Linked DNA regions of Thermoclostridium stercorarium subsp. stercorarium DSM 8532. Each later gene encodes a partner of the first gene's protein in a complex. Links are inferred from orthologs where the notes say so. Each region holds a gene or a part of one and is shown on either strand. Other genes may lie near its edges. The genes, in order: dnaX and CST_RS05835.

Evidence for each region.
Region 2: dnaX (region 1) and CST_RS05835 share a complex: the UniProt entries of both Bacillus subtilis proteins name them as parts of the DNA clamp loading complex. The link is inferred for Thermoclostridium stercorarium subsp. stercorarium DSM 8532 from one-to-one orthologs.

What each region holds. Positions count from the first base shown.
Region 1 is NC_020134.1:2,574,870-2,584,146, forward strand. The notes cover bases 2,980-5,827. They hold dnaX (DNA polymerase III subunit gamma/tau), read right to left. Parts: upstream 5,296-5,827; coding sequence 3,664-5,295; downstream 2,980-3,663. Other genes in these bases: rho (transcription termination factor Rho), read right to left, coding at 2,980-3,191; CST_RS11130 (metallophosphoesterase), read right to left, coding at 5,336-5,827. Also shown: CST_RS11105 (SGNH/GDSL hydrolase family protein), read left to right, coding at 1-75; CST_RS11110 (uracil-DNA glycosylase), read right to left, coding at 206-781; CST_RS11115 (hypothetical protein), read right to left, coding at 863-1,087; more of rho, read right to left, coding at 1,398-2,979; more of CST_RS11130, read right to left, coding at 5,828-6,046; 3-hydroxyacyl-ACP dehydratase FabZ, read right to left, coding at 6,050-6,508; CST_RS11140 (YebC/PmpR family DNA-binding transcriptional regulator), read right to left, coding at 6,538-7,266; CST_RS11145 (YigZ family protein), read right to left, coding at 7,364-8,014; CST_RS11150 (NUDIX hydrolase), read right to left, coding at 8,283-8,711; CST_RS13575 (hypothetical protein), read right to left, coding at 8,927-9,100; hpf (ribosome hibernation-promoting factor, HPF/YfiA family), read right to left, coding at 9,240-9,277. UniProt on the Bacillus subtilis protein: Part of the beta sliding clamp loading complex, which hydrolyzes ATP to load the beta clamp onto primed DNA to form the DNA replication pre-initiation complex.
Region 2 is NC_020134.1:1,347,825-1,357,164, forward strand. The notes cover bases 1-2,911. They hold CST_RS05835 (DNA polymerase III subunit), read left to right. Parts: upstream 1-927; coding sequence 928-1,896; downstream 1,897-2,911. Other genes in these bases: tmk (dTMP kinase), read left to right, coding at 1-332; CST_RS05830 (YaaR family protein), read left to right, coding at 362-820; CST_RS05840 (PSP1 domain-containing protein), read left to right, coding at 1,900-2,778; CST_RS05845 (DUF362 domain-containing protein), read left to right, coding at 2,903-2,911. Also shown: more of CST_RS05845, read left to right, coding at 2,912-3,073; CST_RS05850 (tRNA1(Val) (adenine(37)-N6)-methyltransferase), read left to right, coding at 3,190-3,912; CST_RS05855 (Fe-S-containing hydro-lyase), read left to right, coding at 3,909-4,460; CST_RS05860 (nucleotide-binding protein), read left to right, coding at 4,498-5,187; CST_RS05865 (4Fe-4S binding protein), read left to right, coding at 5,254-5,460; CST_RS05870 (3-methyl-2-oxobutanoate dehydrogenase subunit VorB), read left to right, coding at 5,472-6,545; CST_RS05875 (thiamine pyrophosphate-dependent enzyme), read left to right, coding at 6,595-7,341; CST_RS05880 (2-oxoacid:acceptor oxidoreductase family protein), read left to right, coding at 7,345-7,878; CST_RS05885 (QueT transporter family protein), read right to left, coding at 7,928-8,410; CST_RS05890 (HDIG domain-containing metalloprotein), read left to right, coding at 8,609-9,154; rnr (ribonuclease R), read left to right, coding at 9,267-9,340. UniProt on the Bacillus subtilis protein: DNA polymerase III is a complex, multichain enzyme responsible for most of the replicative synthesis in bacteria.

The DNA.
Region 1 (9,277 bases):
AACGCCCTTGGGTTCATGCGTATGGCCGAAACCCTTTACCCGCTTATGTCACATCTTCTCAGAGATTACCGTTAAAAAATCAACGGACGGCATTCCTGGCAGAATGCCGTCCGTTTTTCAGCCGCGTTCATTCGGTTCATTACATGCCATGCCCTGCATATTGCCCATATTTGCTAAATAAGGCTTCAAACATATGAGATATGTTTTACGACGAAATGGAATCAAGGTATTCCTTAACCTTTTTCATATCCTGGTACAATTCCTCTTTTTTGGACGGATCCCTCAGAACCGCTGCCGGGTGATAAGTAGGCATTATTCTGAAAAATCCCGGTCTGTCGACCCAGTTGCCACGAACCTTGGTGATGCGCGCGTCACCCCCGACAATGTACCTTAACGCCGTACCGCCAAGACAGACTATAATTTTAGGTTTTATGTATCTTACCTGGAATCTGAGATAAGGAAGACATGCCTCAGCCTCTTCCCTTGTAGGCTCTCTGTTATTCGGCGGCCGGCATTTGACAATATTGCAGATATAATAATCTTCCGGGCTGAACATCAGAGCGTTAAGCAAATGATCAAGGAGCTTTCCAGCCCGGCCGACAAACGGCAGTCCCGTAAGATCTTCCTGTTCACCGGGACCTTCCCCCACAAGCATTACAGGCGCGTTTATATTATTCCCTCTGCCAATGACAACATTGGTCCTTGTTTTGGCAAGGTCACACTTCGTACAGTTTTGGCACGCCTTTACAAAATTTTCGTAAAGTTTCAGGTCCTGCATCATAATTCCCTTCAGAAAATTTTCTGTAGTTATCCTATCACAAAACAGCGGGCATGAAAAGCACCGGACCTGAAAAAGCGTAACCTATTGACGATATTTTTCAGCCCATTCCTGGAATGACAGTTTTTCCTTATCCTTTTTGTTTTTAACGTCTTCGCCTGAAGGATATTCCTTGCCCATTTCGCTCAAATGACTGTTTTTGTTGATAACGCCGTTGAATTCAGAGGTTTTTTTCAGCCTGTATACACCTTTCTTCTTTACAAATTTTGTCTTTTCGCCAAAGACGTCCTGATCATATCCATTGACCATAGTATCCCTCTTTCTTTGAAATGAATTATTTTAAAAAACTATTTTCAGAAAAATTAAAGAAACACCGAAAAACAAACCATATCAACAAAACACATCTTAATGCATTTGTATTGTGCCCGGTTAAAAGGGATACTATGCGCAGTTTTCTGAGGTTTCTGCGAAAAAATCCCGCTCGCTTAAAATTCAGCCGCGCCGGCGACAGATGAACAATTGCACAAATACCGGCAAAATCTCAGAATATTTCATTTCAGGAATTCATGCAAAAAGGGCAGGAATCCCCGCCCCTTTGGGTTCATTATTACAGACTGTATTATTTGTACAGTAATTCGAAATTATTTTTTTCCTTCTGCAGAAAAGCCAGGTTAATACTGTTTATAAACTCTTCATTTGTCTTTGTTTGCATCAGGCGGTTTATAATCATTTCCGTCACTTCCGCCGTGCCCATGTTGCTTATTGCCCTTCGTATAGCCCAGACAGACTCGAGTTCCTTCTGACTCAAAAGCAGTTCTTCACGGCGTGTTCCTGAACGGTTAATGTCTATTGCGGGGAATATTCTCTTTTCAGACAGCTTTCTGTCAAGATGCAGTTCCATGTTACCCGTTCCCTTAAATTCTTCGTATATAACATCATCCATACGGCTTCCGGTGTCTATCAGGGCGGTGGCTATGATTGTAAGGCTCCCTCCGTTTTCAATATTTCTTGCTGCACCGAAAAATCTTTTAGGTTTATGCAACGCACCGGGATCAAGACCACCTGACAAAGTTCTTCCCGTCGGCGGAATGGTTAAATTATACGCTCTCGCAAGACGGGTTATACTGTCCAGTAACACCACCACGTCCTTCTTTTGCTCAACAAGCCTCTGTGCACGTTCGAGCACCATTTCGGCCACTTTAATATGATGCTCCGGCAGCTCGTCAAAAGTACTGTAAATTACGTCGCCCTTTATTGAGCGCTGCATATCTGTTACTTCTTCCGGCCTCTCGTCAATAAGCAGCACTATTAATTCCATGTCTTTATAATTTTGGGTAATGGCATTCGCAATCTTTTTCAGAAGAACTGTTTTACCTGCTTTTGGAGGAGAGACAATCAACCCTCTCTGACCTTTGCCTATCGGAGCAATTAAGTCTATCAGCCTCGTCGACAGCTCCATTGGTTCGGTCTCCAGGGTAATCCTTTCATTGGGATAGATGGGCGTAAGCTGATCAAAGGGTTTGCGCTGCTGTGCGACCTCTGGTGGATCTCCGTTTACCGACAGTACGTATAAAAGCGCCTGGAATTTCTCGCCTTCTTTTTGAATTCTTCCCTTTCCTACAATCTTGTCGCCTGTTTTTAAATTGAAACGCCTGATTTGTGACGGGGAAACATAAATATCCCGAGGTCCCGAAAGATAATTCTGTCCTCTTAAGAACCCGTAACCATCGGGTAAAACTTCAAGTATACCGCTCACCGGCTCATCACTTTCAAGTTTGGAAAGGTCTCTTATATGAACCGGTTTTACGCTGTATTCCTTTGTTTCCTTAACATTGCTTTCAGTGGAAGTCTCTTTATCCTGAACCTTTTCCTGTTTATCAGTTCTTTCCTGTTTATCTTGTTTATCCTGTTTATCCGTATCCTCAACAGCCGTTTCCCGTTCGGTTTGCTGTTCTGAAGCCGGCTGTCTGCTTTCGCCGGTTTCGGCTTTTTTCTCCTCTTTTACAGCGGATTCGGTAACAACTTTTTCAGGATGTTCGGTATCTTTTTTGGCTTCTTCTTTAGCCGTCTCTTCGGTTTGCGCCGTTACAGTTGTTTCTTCCTGCTTATCATATGTTTCACCCGCTGCATCCGATTCTGCAGTTTCCTTATCCTTTTCTTCAGCGGGAACAGGCTGCTGTACGGCTTGCATCTCATTTTCCTCGGCATCCTTATTTTTTCTCGGACGCCCCGGTCTTTTTTTCACAGTAGCCTGCATCGGCTGGACAAGTTCGTCCTTTTTTTGTCCGGCTTCCAGTATTTTTTCTATTAATTCCTGCTTTCTGTAACGGGTTATGCTTTTTATACCCATTACTTTGGCAATATACCTCAAATCATTCAGGCTCTTGCCTTGCAGTTTCGCTATATCTTCCATGACACACCGCCTTATTCTGTTTTTCGTAATTGAAATCTATATTTGATTGGTACGGATGATTAAACCAATTATTTTTTCACGAAACGCCCGGGTTATTATATTGTTTATTGTTTTCAATTTTTATTGGCCCCGGGTGCCTGAATAAGTATACAATTTCCTTAACCTAATAATAGATCATATTAAAAATTTTGGTTTTTGTGAACACCAAAATATATTTCCCGCAGAAAAACCAACAAAATAACTAATTAATCTTTCATATATCCGGATATAAACTGGATTTTGTTGTGTCACTGGGTAGTTATTACGATCAACCGACTATAACAAAGCCCTTATCAATATCATGGACTGAAATACCAAAAATGATACATGTCGCAGGGAACAGCTTATACGCCTCTGTTCTGTTTTTTACTATAGCAGCTTGGTAAGGGCGTTGTCAATACCCTTTTCTAATATGTTTGCAAATTATTTTTGTCTATTCGTCTATTATATCAAGTTTTACTCCTTTTCTTTTGGCGAAGGCAAGAATGTTTTCAGGTACATCTGAATTCTTTTCTTCCTTTTTGTTATTAAGCACCGATACATTAACCTCCAAACCGGTAACTCTTTTTACGGTATCGGCTATTACTGACATATTGCCGTTCTCGTTCAGTATGCGCCGTTTGAATTCGTCTTCTTCCTGAAATAATATGCCTATGGTTTTATCGTCAGTCCAAACCGCCTTTGTTCCTATCAGGCTGCTATAGAGCTTCATACGCCCAATACCTGAAAGTTCCTTCAGAACGCTTTCCCATTCGGTAAACGGCTTAAACTGCGTTTTATTCTGAGTTTTGGAATTTTCGTCATTTCGTCCGGTATTGGTCTCCAGGCCGTTTTCAAAAGCCTCCGTCACGGGCCTGGTTCCATTTTCACCGTCATTTTTCACAGCACAGTCTGAGGCAAAATCCTGCCGCAATTCCCCTTTAACAATTCCTTCCTCAATTTCCCTCAATCTGTCTTCAAGAAGTTGAATACGCTCCGCAAGTTCCTCTTCTCCGTAACCAATATCCCTCGAACAAATACGTAAAAACGCAGTTTCAATCAGAATACGCTGGCTGGAACTCCATCTTAAAGAAGCTTCAAGGCCGGTCAGTTCACGTATTACCGCAAGGCCTAAAGGCATGGACATTTTCCCTGCGAAATTCTGAACAGCCTTTTTTTCCTCCTCGGTTACGCTGTATAAATGGGAAAGGTCGCCGGTGGTTTTAAAAATAAGAATGTCCCGCATGAAACGGATCAAATTATGAATGAATTGCCCCGGATCCATTCCTTCCGAAAATACCAAATCAATCTGCGAAATTGCCTCTCTGCTTCTCCGCTCTAAAAAATAACCCACCGTATTAATTATCACCGTACCCGGCGCAACCCCGACGATTTTTTGAACCGATTCCAGGTCCAGTTCAGGCTTTCCTGTGGAAATACACTGATCCAGTATGCTTATACCGTCCCTTAAAGCCCCCTCGCTGAGCGAGGCAATAAACAACGCCGCTTCTTCAGACAAAGCCACACCGCAGTCCTTTGCAATGGAAATGAGCCTGTTGGCTATTCCCCGTGACGTTATGCGCCGGAAATCAAACCTCTGACATCGTGAAAGCACGGTGGCAGGAAGCTTATGGGGTTCGGTCGTCGCCAAAATAAATATTACGTGTTCGGGAGGTTCCTCCAGAGTTTTCAGTAAGGCATTGAAGGCGCCAATCGACAGCATGTGCACTTCATCTATAATGTACACTTTCCTCGAAGCCCTCGTGGGAGTATATACCACTTCGTCAATTATGTTTCTTATATTGTCTACGCTGTTATTGGACGCAGCGTCGATTTCCATGACGTCAAGTATCGTCCCGTCGATAATTCCCCTGCATATCTCACACTTGTTGCAGGGATTACCGTCAACGGGATTCAGGCAATTAACCGCACGGGCAAATATCTTCGCCATCGTGGTTTTTCCCGTACCCCGGGTCCCGCAAAATAGATATGCATGGGCTATTTTTTTTGAAATAACCGCATTTTTCAGTGTTGTTACTATATGCTGCTGTTCCACGACCTCATCGAAGGTCTGAGGTCTATACATTCGGTATAATGCCAGATGTGACGTTTTAATCACCCCTTGCTTAGGTCAGCCATTCCCCCAAATAAAGAGGCTCAAATTTCAGATAATCCGCAGACACCAGGTGGTACCTTATCCCGTCAATTTCTCCCTCAGTAGCGGAATTACTGCTTTTGCCATGAAGATGACCGTAAATGCATATATTCACACCGTAGTTTTTCATTATATCCACAAACCCTGTAGGGTTACCCCTGGCTGAAAAAGGAGGATAGTGAAGCATTGCAATTTTCGTTCCGCCGAAATTTTCGGTTAATTTCAGCGATATTTTCAGCCGTTCCAGCTCACGGTTATATATTTTTTCGTCCTCGGCTGAAAAATCTTCGTCTTCCGGATTCTTCCATCCTCTTGTTCCGACTATCGCCAGGCTGCCGTAAAAAAAAGCGTTGTTATGAAGAAAGGCAATACTGTTCAATGACAGACTTTCTTTAAACTTGTTCAGTTTACTGTGGGTTGTCCACCAGTAATCATGATTTCCCTTTGATATTATTTTCTTTCCGGGAAGCGCTTCCAGATACAGAAAATCGGGAGCGGAATTTTCAATATACGTCGCCCATGATATATCACCGGGAATCAGGACCAGATCATCGTCATTTACGGCTTTAATCCAGTTTTCCCGGATACGGTCCATGTAATTTTCCCATACCCGATCAAAAATATCCATGGGTTTGTTTTCGGCCAGTGAAAGGTGTAAATCCGATATCGCAAATACACGCATAGCCTATTCTTTTCCCTTTTGTTCAATTATGGCAAATTTAATTATTCCCTCTGCCGCCGTCTGGTCCTGAACCGAAGCACGCACTCTGGCCTTCCCCATCCCATGGCGCATCTGAATGAACTCAACTTCAAGCCTTAAGGTATCTCCCGGCACCACCTGTCTTCTGAATTTCAAATCCTCTATTCCTGTAAACAGCGGAATCTTTCCCCTGTTCTCTTCCAGCATCATCCCCGCTACACACGCTGTTTGAGCAAGGGCTTCAACAATCAGTACACCGGGCATTACGGGATATGACGGGAAATGGCCCTGAAAAAACGGTTCGTTAATGGTCACGTTCTTAATTCCGACCGCCCTTATCACAGGTTCCAGCTCCAGTTCGGTTATTCTGTCCACCAGAAGGAATGGGAACCTGTGCGGGATAATTTCCTGAATAGCGGTTATATCCAGCGATTTTTTCTCCATAAATACTCTCCCGGACAAAATTTTTTAAATTACCCCTGTTCCCAGTTGTGATAAATATTCTGCACGTCATCGTGATCTTCAAGCTTTTCTATCAGTTTTTCCATGTTTGCGATCATTTCTTCATTGGTCAGCGTTGTTGTTGTCTTCGGAATCATGGCAACTTCCGCGCTTTCAAACTTATAGCCTTCCTTTTCCAGTGCATCGGCAACTTTCGAAAAGTCCTGCGGCTCGGTGATTATTTCATAATACTCATCCTCAACAGCCACATCAAGAGCACCGGCTTCGAGCGCAGACATCATGAGACTGTCTTCGTCTATGCTGTCGTTTTTTTCAATTATAATCTGCCCTCTTTTGTCAAACATGAAAGACACACATCCGGTTGTTCCGAGGTTTCCGCCGTATTTGTCAAAAATATGTCTTATATCCCCCGCGGTGCGGTTTCGGTTGTTCGTAAGGGTTTCCACAATAATTGCAACGCCGCCGGGACCATAGCCCTCATAAACAATTTCCTCGTAATCATCGGTGGATATATCCCCGGCTGCTTTTTTAATGCTTCTCATTATATTCTCGTTAGGCATGTTGTTGGCTTTCGCCTTTGCAATTGCATCCTTCAGGCGGGAATTCGTTTCGGGATCGGGCCCGCCGGCCTTAACTGCCATCGCTATTTCCCGGCCCAGTTTAGTAAATATCTTTCCCTTCTGCGCATCGGTTTTTTCTTTCTTGTGTCTGATATTGGCCCATTTCGAATGTCCTGACATAACCTCACCTCAAATAAAATAAATTCATATCGGTTTTTAGTTACAGTATATTCTCTCATGACATCAGAACAATTTCAACATTATTGTATTAAAATAATCACTTAACAAAATTTCCTTCTTCGTCAAAATAGGCATGTATTTTGTTCCCAAAAACAACCTCGGTTTTTCCGCCGGTAATTTCTGTCAGTCCATTGCAAAAAGAATCCTTTCTCCCTTCCTCTATAACCAGTACCACCTCTACGCTGTCGGTAAACCGTGTATCCTTAACCGGATAATTATTTGTCTCAAGAAAGTTCCGTATCTTGCCGTACAATGCGTAATCCACCCGAACACAGGCCTCACAGCATAATTTTCTTATTACCGTAGTGGTATTGTCAAGGGCGGAAATTGCAGCCTTGCCGTATGCCCTTACCAATCCCGAGGCACCAAGAAGTATGCCCCCGAAATACCTCACAACCACTACCAGGACGTTTACAAGCCCTTTTTTCCTGATGGCCTCAAGTATGGGCAGACCTGCCGTCCCGGAAGGCTCACCGTCATCGCTGAAACGCTGAATCTCCGTTTCATTTTCTATTATATAAGCATAGCAGTGATGCCTTGCATCATAATATTTTTTTCTAAGAAACTCCAAGTGTGAGAAAACTTCTTCTTCCGAACTTACGGGAAAAACCCACGCCAAAAAACGTGATCGTTTTTCTTCATACTCTCCTGTACCGATGTTCAAAACGGTACGAATATTTTCGTACATCCGACCACTCCGGTAAAAGCTTTTTTAATCACCCTTTATTCTATCAGAAAACATGCGGATATGACAAATGAATTATATAGGGATGTGATAAACCGAAAGGCGAATTTTTTCTGTAAATTCCGGCGAAATCACGGCCAGCCAGGAAATTTACACAGTCCGCCACATTCCGGGAGTAATTTATACAAATTACTCCCGGAAAATTTATATGATATTCAACATTTTATCGGCCAACCCCCAGGCTGATCCGTTATTTTCGTTTTTAATCGCTTTAGCTTGCAATCTGAACCAGTTCCTTAAATTTCAGATAAGAAACGTGAAGTAATGAACGATCCTGACTGTAAGTTATTTTTTCCATTGCCTCTTCTATTGTGAAAAATCCGGCATCCTGAAATTTCTCAGGTTCTCCTATTTTATAATCCTCACTTTCGGCGAGCATAATAAACCATGTTATACGGTTGCATACGGGCTGTTGCCTTGTTACTGAAAAGAATTCATAGTTGGTTCTACCTGCCGGTGAAATAATTGTGGCATTAATCCCGCCTTCTTCCCTCACCCTCCGCAGAGCCACCTCGCTTTGCGGCTCATTGTTTCTGATTACTCCCTTCGGAAAAACCCACTCCCCTTTTTCGTTCTTAAGAAGAAAAACTTTGTGGTTTTTTGAGAAAACCACACCTCCGGCGCAATTGCGCAATATCATATCCCATTACCCCTTTCATTTATTCTTATACGGTTCCCCGTAGTACGGACGGAAGGATAAACAGGTTTTAAAGATAACAAAAAAGGCACCATGATGAAATTACCAACAATTTCATTCAGGTGCCTTATAAACAGCTTATATAAATTTTTTAATACACACTTGTTAAAAAAAGTTAAATGAAATCCTTCCAATTTTACTACCTGCTTTCCGGCATATTATTCGAAAAAACTGTTGTTTGCCCTTCTAAAACCCTGCGCAGTATTTGAAACATCAATAAATTCATAATCAGGATTTCCAAACTGAGGCATGATGTCTTCCGGATTTTTTTTGGAGTATATGTCAATTATACGAAGATCCTGTTTCGAAAGCCTGATTTTTTCGTCTGTCAAAATTTCCAACTCCTTTTCAGGAGGATTCAACAAAATGTCACTTAAACCAAAACCGTTTTTTGTGCATCTCTTACTTATATTTTACCACAAAATTTGATTTTTACTACATCTTTAATAATATTTTAATATTATTTTATGATTAATATTCAGGTTCTATTAAACCGTAATTTCCGTCCT
Region 2 (9,340 bases), 1.2 Mb from region 1 along the record:
GTTACGTTTATCAGGGAATTGCAAGGGGCATGGGAATGGATATGGTTAAAGCCATAAACGATATTGCGACCCGGAAACTGGTTCCCGATATAACTTTTTTTATGGATGTAGAGCCGATGACTGCCTTAAAAAGACGGCTTGGCATATCTGAACCCGACAGGCTGGAACGGGAGGATATTTCCTTTCATGACAAGGTATATAGGGGCTATGTAATGATAGCAGACATGTATCCTGAAAGGATAAAGCGAATAAACGGTTTATTGCCGCCAGAAGAAGTTTTTTTGCAAATAAAAAGGCATGTGGATGATTTAATTTGCCGATATAAAGATTAGAAAAAATCTTGGGAAAACGGTGAAGTTTAATGGAGCTTAAAATTGACAGTTCTAACAGAAGCCAAAGAAATATCATAGGAAGGGTAAATACAGAAGGAAGCAGGGTTGTCGGACAGAAACAAACTTCCTTTGAAACCCATCTTCAAAGGCATGAATCACAGAATCTGGATGAAACACTGAGGGAAATGGCAAATGAAATAATAAAGCAGGGCGAAAAGTTAAGTGAAAAAGTGGATATTGCAGAACTGAGGGTATATAAAAAGATGATATCCGAGTTTCTTGAAGAGGCCGTCCGTGGCTTTGCCAAGTTTTCAAAGGAAAGCTACCTGGACAGAAGAGGAAGGCACCGCATTTTCGCCATAGTTAAAAGGATTAACCAGAACCTCGAGGAACTGACACAGGAAGTATTGAAAAAAGAACGGGATCATTTGAAAATTCTTGCCAGAATTGAAGATATACGTGGCCTGATTTTGGATATATTTATGTAGTAACGGCATATCTGATTGATTATCAATTATTTATACGTAATCAGGTACATATGTTATAATGTAATTACAACACAACATCATATTGAAAAGACAGGGGATGTTAGCGGTTGGAACTGGATAAAATTATAGGGCAGAGCGAGTTGGTCGGATATCTGAAAAGACTGATAACTCATGATTTGGTGGGACATGCATATGCACTTTCAGGACCTGAAGGCATAGGAAAGAAGACGCTGGCCCGTGCATTTGCAAAGGACCTCTTGTGTCAGAATCCCAATTCATATAATTGTAACTGCATAAGCTGCCGGACGTTTAACAGCGGAACCAATCCCGATTTCTTTCAGGTTGTAAGTGACAAAAAGTCGATAGGCGTTGATTCCATCCGTGAGTTGCAGGACCATGCCGCCCACAGACCCACCTATGGCAACAGAAAAGTGTATCTTATACCCGACGCGGAGCTTATGACACCTCAGGCTCAGAACTGTCTTCTAAAAACTCTCGAAGAGCCTCCGAAATATGTGATTATAATTCTCCTGACCACCAATTTTGAAGCTCTGTTGCCTACAATCCAGTCCCGTACCGTTAATTTACGGATGACACCGTATTCCGATGAAGAAATGAGAATGATTGTAGGTTCACGGCATAATATACCGAATGACCAGTGGGAGTTTATTTTAAGATTTTCCAGCGGAATTCCGCTTAACGCGATACGTATGATTGAGGAAGGGGCAATCACCGATCTTCGCGCCCAGGTATTTCAATTGTTTGAAAAATCAGATGATTTGAATTACATTGAAAATTTCCGCAAAACACTGCTGGATAACAGGGAAAATATTCCGGCTGTTTTTGATATTCTGCTGTCGGTATACAGAGACTGCCTGGTGCTAAAACTTGGAATGGAAGACAGGTTGATCAATTCTGATAAAAAAGGTATCATTAAACATATTGCTTCATCTTATCAAAAACATAACCTTTTTGAGAAGATAGCAAATCTTGAAAGAATGAGGCGCAATTTCAGCTACAACATTAACTTGCAGCTGGGGATTGATACTTTATTGCTGGAAATTCAGGAGGTTTAATATATGGTGAGTGTTATAGGTGTAAGGTTTCGTTACGCCGGTAAAATATATTATTTCGATCCTGCAGGGATTGACTTGAAACTCGGGGAAAAGGTAATAGTTGAAACCGCAAGGGGAATTGAATGCGGCGAGGTGGTTCAGACTTTAAGGGAAGTGGATGACAGCGAAGTGGTGGCTCCCCTGAAAAAAGTCATAAGAAAGGCGACCGAAGAGGATCTGCAACATGTGGAAGAAAATAAGCGTAAGGCAAAGGAAGCATTTGGCATTTGCCTTGAGAAAATAAAGAAACATAATCTTGAGATGAAATTAATTGACGTAGAGTATACTTTTGACAATAATAAAATTCTTTTTTATTTCACTGCCGACGGCCGTGTGGATTTCAGGGAACTGGTGAAGGATCTTGCTGCGGTATTCCGCACAAGAATTGAGTTAAGGCAGATTGGCGTGCGTGACGAGGCAAAAATGATGGGCGGACTTGGTGTATGCGGAAGGTGTCTGTGTTGCTGCAATCATTTGACAGAATTTCAGCCCATATCGATAAAAATGGCCAAGGAGCAAAGCCTGTCACTTAATCCGACAAAAATTTCGGGCATCTGCGGAAGACTTATGTGTTGTCTCAGGTATGAGCATGAAGTCTATGAGGATCTTTTGAAACGTATTCCGAAGGTTAATGCGCTGGTACAGACCCCTGACGGGCCGGGGACGGTTGTGTACGTCAGCCTGCTTCAGGAGAAGGTAAAGGTCAAGCTGGACAACGACAACGAACCCGATTTGAAGGAATACCACGCCTCGGAAGTGAAACTTTTAAAGGATGCTGAAAAGGAATCAGAGGAGCAGTTGGACGAAGCCGATATGGAACTGCTGAAACAGCTTGAGGATTAACCTTTTTCGCCGATAGGCGTAAGAAAACTGTTATTTTGTTTCTATTGACACGAATTATAATATATTGTAGGATAACAGGGGAAACCGCAAAAGGTTTCCTATGATTTGGGAGGTGTACTTGATTATGGCATATTACATCACAGACGATTGCATAAGCTGTGGAGCTTGTGAATCCGAATGCCCTGTCAGTTGCATTTCTGCTGGTGATACCAAATATGTTATTAATCCGGAAGAATGCATAGAATGCGGAGCTTGCGCCGATGTATGCCCGGTTGACGCTCCGAAGCCGGAATAATAATATATTATAAGGTTATTATCAGCCAGAGCCAGAGCCAGACGTTGAGTCCGGCTCTTTCTGTAATATTGTTTTTTCAGAAAACCCAAGCTGACTATATAGAAGGAGTTTTTTTAATGGAACAGCCTTTCCTCAGAGAGGGAGAACGACTGGATGATCTTCAGTTAAACGGCTTAAAAATCATACAGAAGATTGATGGTTTTTGTTTTGGGATTGACGCTGTTCTGCTTTCTGATTACGTAAGAGTGGAAAAAGGTTCGAAAATCGTGGATTTGGGCACCGGGACTGGTATACTGCCGCTGCTTCTGTCGCAGAAAACAGAGGCATCACATATTACAGGAATTGAAATTCAGCCGGACATAGCCGATATGGCAAAAAGAAGCGTTGAATACAATAACCTCGGTGATAAAGTTAAGATTATTGAAGGCGATTTTCTGAAAGCGGTGGAGTGGTTTGGTGTAGGCTATTTTGACGCGGTTGTTACAAACCCTCCTTACAGGAAGGTTGGAACGGGTTTAATCAATCCTTCTGACAACAAAGCCGTTTCAAGACATGAAATTCATTGCACGCTGGAGTCAATTATTTCGGTGTCTTCAAAACTTCTTAAGTATCACGGACGTTTTTTCATGGTTCACAGACCCGAAAGGCTTGTGGAGATTTTTTACTGGATGAGGGAATATAAAATTGAACCCAAGAGCATAAGAATGGTTTATCCTAAACCCGGAAAACCCGCCAATCTGGTATTGATTTACGGGCTGAAAGGCGGTAACCCGCAGCTTACAGTGGATGAGCCATTGTATACGATGAATTCTGTTCCGGAAAATGAGGGATATAGATGAAACATAAAATAACTACGCCCCTTACAAAAGATAAAATAGAAATTCTTAAGGCAGGCGACGTGGTTGAATTATCCGGAACGGTATATACCGCAAGGGACGCTGCGCATAAAAGACTGTTTGAAATGATCCTTGCTGGTGAAAAGCTGCCTTTTGATTTATCAGACCAGGTTATATACTATATGGGGCCTTGTCCGGCACCGCCGGGAAGGGTTATAGGTTCGGCGGGGCCCACTACAAGCGGAAGAATGGATTACTATACGCCGAAACTTATTGAAATGGGAATTACCGGGATGATCGGCAAAGGGCAGAGAAGCAGGGAAGTAATTGATGCAATGGTAAAGTACGGCGCGGTGTATTTCGGGGCCGTCGGAGGAGCCGGAGCCCTGATATCTAAATCTGTTCAGAGTCAGGAAATTATAGCTTTTGAGGATTTGGGGACCGAAGCGGTCAGAAAACTCTCCGTGGTGAATTTTCCGCTGATTGTGGTGATCGACCGTTACGGTAATAATATGTATGACATTGGGAGAAGCCGGTGGAAAGACATATGATAATATATTTTGGTTAAATATAAATAAAGGGTAAAAAATGTCGGAGAAAAGGATTCACATAATAACAGGCCATTATGGCGTTGGGAAATCTGAGATTTCTGTAAATCTGGCGATAAAAATGGCAGAGCAGGGAAAAAAGGTTGTCCTTGCCGATATGGATACCGTTAACCCATATTTCAGGAGCAGTTTGGCGCGATCCCAACTGGAAAGGCAAGGCATTAAAGTAATAGCGCCCAAATTTGCCAATACTAACGTTGACGTGCCTGCACTAACCGGAGAGTTCAGCAGGTACCTTATGGATAAAAGTTTTCAAATTGTAATGGATACGGGCGGGGACGACGCCGGAGCACTCGTAATCGGGCGTTACAGGCGCGAAATACGGGATGACGAGGCTGTCCTCTATTTTGTTATTAACTGTTTTCGTCCTGAAACGTCAAACATTTCAGGGGTTTTGGAAATACTTGAAGAAATAAAAAAATCATCAGGAATGGACGTCGATTTCCTTATCAACAATTCTCACTTGATGAATCACACAACTCCTGGCGACATTGTAAAAGGAATTGAGTTTGCGCACTCAATAAGCATGTCTGCAAATATTCCCATTGCTTTTCACGCGTTTATGACAAAAAACGATATTGTTGTCCATGATTTGAAAGAACCCGTGCTGTGGATGAAAAGGATAATTAATTTCCCTGATATTGTAGAAATGGAAAATTTAATGATATAATGAAATAATACATAAACTTCTTAATTTGAATATAAATGGTTAAACCCGCAACCGGAGGGAATTTTATTGGCAAGAGTTACGTTTATATCAGAAAAGTGTAAGGGATGCGAACTGTGTGTAAGTGTATGCCCAAGGCGCATTATAAGAATAAATGAACAAAGTCTTAATGAAAAAGGTTATCATCCGGCGGAAATTACCGACATGACCGGATGTATCGGTTGTGCGTTTTGTGCTGTAATCTGCCCCGATTGTGCCATTGTGGTAGAAAAATGAAGGAGGCGCTTATGGGTCGGAAACTGTTGATGAGAGGAAATGAAGCCATTGCTGAAGCCGCTATAAGGGCAGGATGCCTTTATTATTTCGGTTATCCCATTACGCCGCAGACCGAAATTGCCCACTATATGGCCAGAAAACTTCCAAAAGCGGGCGGTGTTTTTCTGCAGGCTGAAAGCGAAGTGGCAGCAATAAACATGGTTTACGGTGCAGGAAGTACCGGGGCAAGGGTAATGACCTCTTCTTCAAGCCCGGGGATAAGTTTGAAACAGGAAGGGCTTTCATATTTGGCCGGTGCTCAAGTTCCTGCGGTGGTGGTAAATATTATGCGGGCAGGCCCGGGTCTTGGAGGCATCCAACCGTCTCAAAGCGACTATTTCCAGGCATGTAAAGGCGGCGGGCATGGAGATTACCGTCAGATTGTTCTGGCTCCGTCCAGTGTTCAGGAACTTTATGAACTAACGGTTGAGGCATTTAATCTTGCCGACAAATACCGAATTGTCGTAATGATATTGGGCGACGGTATTCTCGGTCAGATGATGGAAGTGGTTGAGTTCAGGGACGAAGAACCCGTGGAACATTATGAAAAGCCCTGGGCAGTAACAGGTCACGGCAATAACAGAAAGCAGAATATAATTACTTCAATACATCTGGATCCGGCAGTACTTGAAAAAATGAACCGGGAACTGCAGAAAAAATATGAACTTATTAAACAGAAAGAGTGCCGTTATGAACTTTACAGACATGAGGAAGCCGAGCTGTTCATAGTTGCTTACGGAACGGTGGCGAGAATTGCCAAAAGCGTAATAGAAATTGCCCGGCGTGAAGGTATAAAGGTTGGGCTTATAAGGCCAATAACCCTTTGGCCTTTTCCTGCAGAAGCTTTTGATAAGGTGATGGACATGGCAAAGGCCTTTCTGACGGTTGAGATGAGTTCAGGCCAGATGATCGAGGATGTGCTTCTGGCAGTAAACGGCAGACGCAGGGTTTACTTTCACGGACGTATGGGAGGAATGGTTCCGGTCCGGGACGATATTCTGGAAATAATACGCCGGATGTATGACGAACATGTGAGGAAAGGTTGAGAAAGAGTTGTATTAAAATTGACGCCCATGCGGAAACGGAGGGGAATGTATGGCTGTAATTTTTCAAAGGCCTAACGCTTTAAAGGATGTGTCCATGCACTATTGCCCGGGCTGCACACATGGCATTGCCCACCGACTTGTTGCGGAAGTCTTGGACGAACTGGGGATTGAGGGGAAAACGGTGGGTATATCCTCTGTCGGATGCTCATACAACAGCTATGATTATTTTTCCTGTGATATGATCCAGGCGCCCCATGGACGGGCTCCCGCAGTTGCAACAGGGGTTAAACGGTGTAAGCCCGACTGCGTTGTATTTACCTATCAGGGAGACGGGGATCTGGCGGCAATCGGAACGGCGGAAATTGTTCACGCGGCTGCCAGGGGCGAAAACATAACGGTAATTTTTATTAATAATACGATATACGGAATGACTTCCGGCCAGATGGCTCCTACAACACTGTTAAATCAGTTCACAACCACGACACCTTACGGAAGGATTGCAGAATTACACGGCTTCCCGATAAACGTCTGTGAAATGCTTGCGACACTTCAGGGACCGACATACATTGAAAGAGCTTCACTTCATGATGTAAAACATATTAAAAAGGCAAAGGAGGCAATAAAAAAAGCCTTTAAGGTACAGCTTGCAAAACTTGGTTTTTCGCTTGTGGAATTATTGTCGACATGCCCCACAAACTGGGGACTTAGCCCTGTTGAATCCATGACACGGATTGAAAAAGAGATGATTCCCCAATACCCCATCGGAGTATTCAAAGGAGAAAACCTGGAGGTATGAGAAATGGTTCATGAAATAATCCTGGCCGGTTTCGGAGGTCAGGGGATACTGATGGCAGGAAAACTTTTGGCATATGCCGGAATGCTGGACGGAAAACATGTCTCATGGCTTCCTTCATATGGCCCTGAAATGCGTGGTGGAACGGCAAACAGCAGTGTGGTTATTTCTGACCGTCCCGTTGATTCGCCTGTTTTATACAGCTGTAACGAATTAATAGTGATGAACAGGCCGTCATTGGACAAATTTGAGAATCTTGTCGAGGAGGGAGGAGTTATAGTAATGGATTCGTCGATAGTGGACAGGGATGTTAAGCGCGGCGACATTGAATCATTTAAGGTACCTGCCACTAAAATGGCGTCGGAGATGGGAAATATGGCTTTTGCTAATATAATTCTTCTTGGGAAGCTGATCAAGGAAAGAAAAACAGTAACGGTGGATAATCTCGAAAAGGCCCTTTATGAAGTTTTGCCCGAAAAAAAGCGTAATCTAATCCCGATGGAAATTAAAGCATTAAAAACAGGTATGGAATACATTTGACAAACCGCAGGCTGCGTATATGTAAAAGAGGCCTGCGGTTTTTTGCGGTTTACCAATCTTTAAAATATTCTCCGAATCTTTTCGTCAGCAGCATAAGAAGCGGATAACCAAGAGCATAGCATGCCAGCAGCTCTCCAAGTCCTACCCAGCCCATACATGCAAGCAGCGGGGTGTCCTTAAAATACAGGAAATGTAAATAACCGCCCACAATTACGGCGTTAAATATAACAGGCGGAAGAGGAACAAGCCATGGATATTTTCTCAATTGCCTTGAAAAAATGGCAGCTATGAGTGTAGTGAGGCTGCCGAAAATTATATCTATCGGTCCGTAACCTCCTATAATATTTGAAACAAGACACCCGACAAATAAACCCGGTATTGCTGAAGACATCACGGCTGGAAGCACTGTCATGGCTTCTGAAACGCGGAACTGAAATATGCCATAAGCGTAAGGCGCAACCAGAACGGTTACGACTGTGTAAATTGCGGCAATCAATGCCGCTCTGGCAATGTACAAGACTTTGTTGTTCATAATAAAAAACCTCCGTAGTTTTGTTTTGGCACCATAAATGGGTGCCGCCCAGGATTTTGCGAACTGGACATGATATATATGCTACCATTTTAATCTGGTATTATCAAGCAAAAATTATTGCGGTAATAACTTTTTCCTGTGTTATAATGGAAGTTGTACGGCAGAGAATGTTTAGCGTTTTTAATCGGGGGGATAAATATGAACAGGAAAAGGGCGTTTGACGAATTAAAAGCAAGGCTGTCCGATGAGAAAAAAATACGGCACAGTCTGGCGGTGGAAGCCATTATGAGGGAACTGGCAGAGTTCTTGCATGAAGAAACCGAGGCTTGGGGGCTTACAGGGCTTCTTCATGACATTGATCTGGATATTGTAGAAGGGGATTTGGAAAAACACGGCCTGGTGGCTGCAGATATTCTGGAAGGCCTTAGTGTTGATCCCGCAATAATTTATTCCATCAAGTCCCACAATCCAAAGCTGGGGTTTCCGAGAAGGAGAAAGGTGGATAAGGCACTGTACTGCAGCGATCATTTGCCCCGCTTTATTGAAAAATGCGCTTCAGCCATTCCTGGCAGAAGTATTTCCGACCTGACAGTGGGTTATCTTATAAAAAAATTTAACGAAGAAGGATTTATAAATAGGGAACATAAGGAACAGATATCAACATGTAATGAACTTGGCCTGTCGCTGGAGAAATTTTTCGAGATAGGCCTTAATGCGATGAAAAATATTAAATATGATATATAAAGTAAAAATATTGTATATTTATATTTTTTATGTTAAATGATATTAATACATGGTATGAATAGCTGTATTAATAAATAAATGCGCCAAAGAAAAACGGAAAAGGGCTGATGTAATGTTAGAGGAAAGAAAAGAGCGAATTAAGGGATTTATACACGATAGCTCATATCACCCATTGACATTTGAAGA